Regions from separate parts of the Psychrobacter sp. Ps7 genome, predicted to be linked through region 2. Evidence: riboswitches for the same ligand, from Rfam matches in the RefSeq annotation. Region 2 holds a riboswitch; the other holds the start of a gene.
What was found. Region 2 has a riboswitch for thiamine pyrophosphate ahead of tenA (thiaminase II). Riboswitches for the same ligand answer to the same signal wherever they lie in the genome.
Positions count from the first base shown of each region.

Region 1: linked by a shared signal. The riboswitch ahead of I3257_RS06040 (phosphomethylpyrimidine synthase ThiC) and the one ahead of tenA (thiaminase II) in region 2 are both predicted to bind thiamine pyrophosphate.

Region 1 is NZ_JADQAH010000012.1:119-2,586, forward strand. It holds partial or broken gene I3257_RS06040 (phosphomethylpyrimidine synthase ThiC) at 1-1,029, opposite strand, end outside; TPP riboswitch at 1,278-1,422, opposite strand; gene pstS (phosphate ABC transporter substrate-binding protein PstS) at 1,715-2,468, shown strand, end outside.
Region 2 is NZ_JADQAH010000010.1:40,920-43,387, reverse strand. It holds gene I3257_RS05465 (bestrophin family ion channel) at 1-553, shown strand, start outside; TPP riboswitch at 926-1,045, shown strand; gene tenA (thiaminase II) at 1,184-1,831, shown strand; gene I3257_RS05455 (class I SAM-dependent methyltransferase) at 1,944-2,468, shown strand, end outside.

The DNA of each region.
Region 1 (2,468 bases), on a different contig from region 2:
AACGCCTTGTTCCGCTTGCTCAATCAGCGTATCGCGGAAAATCTCCCACGTTAAATCTTCAGCCACGCCATCGACTTTTTCGAGTGCTTGATAAATAGGGACGGTACCAATCGGCACGGGCGAGTTACGAATCAGCCATTCGCGGGTTTCGTGAATATGATTACCAGTCGACAAATCCATGATGTTATCCGCACCCCAACGCGTGGCCCACGTCATTTTAGACACCTCTTCATCGATAGAAGAACCTAACGCTGAGTTACCGATATTTGCGTTGATTTTCACCAAGAAATTGCGTCCGATAATCATCGGTTCAGATTCTGGATGGTTAATGTTATTAGGAATAATCGCTCGCCCAGCCGCCACTTCGCTACGCACAAATTCAGGGGTGATAATCGCAGGCGTATGCGCCCCAAAAGTCTCGCCTTCGTGCTGGCGCATATCAGTCAAGGCGTGTTGTTTTTGCGTTTCGCGAATGGCGATATATTCCATCTCAGGCGTAATAATACCGCGGCGTGCATAGTACATCTGCGTGACGTTACCTGCTTTGCCATCGACATCTTTGGCGCGGCGAGGTTTGTCGATATGAGCAAATCGTAGATTGGCAGTACTGATATCGCGGGCGCGTGCCATTCCATAAGAGCTAGACAGTCCGCTTAACTGTTCGGTATCACCGCGCTCAGCAATCCAACCTTCACGAAGCTTTGGTAAGCCTTTGGTCAAATCAATCTCGACGTTGGGATCGGTATAAACGCCTGATGTGTCATAAACATAAAATGGTGGGTTCTGTTCCCATTCGTTCTCAGAAACGCCTTGCACAGGGGTAGGATCAAGCGTGATTTCACGCATGGGTACTTGAATATCGGATCTAGAGCCTTCGATATAGACTTTACGGGAGGCGGGGAGTATGCGGTGTAAATCGCGAGCGTCTTCTTCGAAACGAGCATCACTGGCACTGCGGTGAGCAGGGGTCTTTAACGCGTCTGTCTTAGAAGGTTTTTGAGAAGGAGAAGTAGCTAATAAATTTGTCATATGCTGTCCTAGCGTGTTGGTTTTTGAATAAAAACAACACCGCCAGTAGCTGCGGGGGTAGCATCTGTGATCCAGACAAATTTAGCTCATGAGCATCAGCCTACGACCAAAAAATATAGTCGCGGATGATGCTCATCAAACGTTGGACGCAGCTTTATATCAGTCTTCACTACTTAATAGTACATCACGCACATTAAGGGAGTAATGAGGATAAAAAAGGCATTTCTGCACGTCCTTTGCCATAAATAACAAAGTGCTTAAGACTTCCCTGCGTCGGTACTAACCGCATCAGGTTCGGCGGGTGATCTCTCAGCGAATGTATAAAGGCGACTACTTTAATAAAGCAAGTTTAGTAAAGCGAGCCGATAATACACCGCACCCCGAGTCTGTCAGTGTTGTAAATCACATCAATACTAACAAAGTTCTGCAATGAGGGCTAATGATATTTAGATGAAAATATTAGGCGTTGAGTTTGAGGTTCGATGTTTTTATGAGAACGACTCTAGAGTACCAGTGATTGAAATCACTTGATATTACTGAGCTGTAGATAGCTTATCTAAATATTATGTAAAGCGAATGAAAGATTGCAGAGGTTGTCATTAAACTGTCATAAAGATTTGGCAAGATAGCACGCATGTCACAAACAATGCTTTTTTGTATCGTTGTTAAACTTTAGGAGTCCTACATGCGTTATTCGTTATTAGCAGTGGCCGTTAGTTGTACATTAGTGCTTACGGCATGTAATAAATCGACTGAAACGACAGAGCCAGCTGCGGATAGCAGTAGCGCTGTCACCACCACTGAAGCAACTACTCAGACAACGTCTGCTTCTGCAGCAGGTTTTAAATCTGCTGAGAATATCGCTATGAATATCACGGGTGCAGGGGCATCGTTCCCGCAGCCTATCTATGCTAAATGGTCTTACGACTACAACGCTGCTACCGGTGGTCAAGTCAATTACCAGTCGATTGGCTCTTCTGGTGGTATCAAACAAATCGAATCAAAAACAGTCGATTTTGGGGCGTCTGACGCGCCAATGACGCCTGAAGAGCTAGACGCAGCAGGCTTGATTCAGTTTCCGACGGTTATCGGTGGCGTCGTGCCAATCGTCAACATCGATGGTATTGAGCCGGGCGCGTTGAAATTAGACGGTGCAACGTTAGCAGACATCTATTTGGGTAAAATCAGTAATTGGAATGACCCTGCTATCACAGCCATGAACCCAGATTTGACCTTGCCTGATGCTGCTATTACTACCGTATTCCGCTCAGACGGTTCAGGTACAACGTTTAACTTCACTGATTACTTAGCCAAAGTTTCACCAGACTGGAAAGACACAGTTGGTGTTGATAAAACAGTCAAATGGCCAACGTCTGCGACTGGTGCAGGTGGTAAAGGTAACGAAGGGGTGTCTAGCTACGTCAACCGTATGAAAAACT
Region 2 (2,468 bases):
TGCGCATGCTGTGCGCCATCGCCTGCGCGGCTCGTCACCTTGGCATGATGTCGAGCCTTTTGTCGCATCGAAACACCATGATAGTATGCGCCAAGCGCGCAACCTACCTGATTACATCATGCGCCTCATGGGTAAGCAGCTCGGCGACATTCGGCGTCAAGGACTGGTGTCAGAGCAAGTCATACAGAACATGGACGAGCGCCTGACGTCTATGACCATTGTATTGGCGGCCTGCGAGCGCATTCATAATACACCGCTGCCGTTTGCTTATATGCTGCTGGTCCATCGCACGACCTATCTGTATTGCATCATGTTGCCTTTTGGCTTGGTGGCCTCGCTCGGTTGGGTGACCCCACTGATTTGTGCCGTGATCGCTTATACCTTTTTTGGTTTGGATGCCCTCAGTGAAGAGCTAGAAGAGCCTTTCGGCTTAGCCGCCAACAAACTACCCCTGACTGCATTGTCGCGTACTATCGAGATTAATCTGCGAGAAGCACTAGAAGAGGCAGATATTCCGCCTGAGATCACTCCTATCAATGGCTATTTGCCATAGCCTCTTAGCTGAATGATTATAAAGCATAAATTAATCAATGCTAAATGAGACAGTGTCCCATAAACATGTTGCCTTAATTTATAAGATATTTTTTAATATCCTACCGTCGGGTAGCTAAATAATATAGGCAATCGTAGAGCGTTTATGAATAAAAAATACATTTGAAAATAGTGATTTCTTTCACCATTCTCGTGGTACTTGATCAGCTTAATAAAAGGTAAAAACTTGCCTATTTACGCTTGTAAGACAACCTTTATTCATGGTTTTTTGCGCATCACTTGCTAATGATAACTGAATTCGTCTACCATAGAGCCGATTGCTTAAGTACGAGCAGTTTAAACTTATATAAACTTTATATTTATTTCTGAAAAATAAACCTTGTCGGGGTGCTTTGATTTTTGATGCTTTAACTACAATTCAAAATCATGGCTGAGAGTTACCCGCGAACCTGATGCAGTTAGCACTGACGTAGGAAACAAGCGTGACATTTTATAGCACACCTCTTAAGCATACATTGCTAAGCAAGCCTTGCCAGTTTATTCATATAATCTGGTAAGGTTTTTTTGTGCCTGCTCACTGATCACCTCCTACTCTTTGCTTACTCGCATTTTATAACAGTAAGTGAACACTATGAACTACCAAACATTACGCCACCATTGCCCCACATGGGATGACTACATTCAGCATGATTTTGTCAAACAGCTAACAGCAGGTACGCTCGCCCCTGACAGCTTTCGTCACTATCTTGTGCAAGACTATTTATATCTTATTCACTATACCCGTGTGATGGCGTTGAGCGTGTATAGGAGTGATACGCTGGCACAAATGCGAGTCGGTCAAGCAGGCATCAATGCCATGCTAGATATGGAAATTGGCATGTATCTCGATTTATGTCATGAGTGGGACATCCCACTTAAAGAAGTAGAAAGCGCTTCTGAATCTGCCGTGACTATTGCCTATAGCCGCTACCTATTGGACGCTGCCATGTCAGGCTCATTAGCTGAGCTTTATGCGGCAATTGCTCCTTGTTTGATGGGCTATGGCGAAATTGGCAAACGCATTAAAGAACAAGGTTTTGTCGCGGACAATCCTTACCAGCCATGGATTGATGTCTTTGCCAGTGACGAATTTCAAGCGATTACCGCGCAGAATGAAGCGCAGATTAATACGCTACTAGCACAGGCTAACCCCGCTCAGGCAGACAAATTCCAACAGTTATTTAATACTGCTTCACGTATGGAAGTGAATTTTTGGCAACAAGCGCTTGATCTGTCCTAGCCCTATGCAAAGTGCTAGCTTTATGGCAAATACTTTTATATACCATATTTATTATAAATAAAATTTAACTTAACCCTAAACATAATAATGGACACACTCAAGGAGAAACATCATGGCAGCATTTGATGAACATGCAAGCGCGTATGACAGCTGGTTTTTTGACAACCAAAACTTACTGACCAGTGAGCTAAAGCTGGTCGCGCATTTCTTAGATAAGGATAGTGAGATATTGTCTATCGGCTGCGGTAGTGGACTGTTTGAGTCACTATTGGCGCAGGATTATGATATCCATATCAGGCACGGCATTGAGCCTTCTAAAGACATGGCTGAAATCGCTAAAAAGCGCGGCTTACAAGTGGATATTAGTCCTGCCGAGACTTGCGATATTGAGCCAAATAAGTTTGATATCATCATGTTTAACGGCAGTGTCAGCTACATCAACGATTTGGATATCTGTATTAAAAAGGCATTTGATGCCTTAAAAACCGGCGGCAAATTGATTGTTATCGATGTGCCAAAAGAAAGCGGTTTTGCCAGCTTATATAATTTGGCCAGCTCATTAAATACTTGGGAGCATCCGCTACTTGCGCATATCTCTCCTGCTGATCCCTATCCTATTGAGCTGGTTAAATCAGCA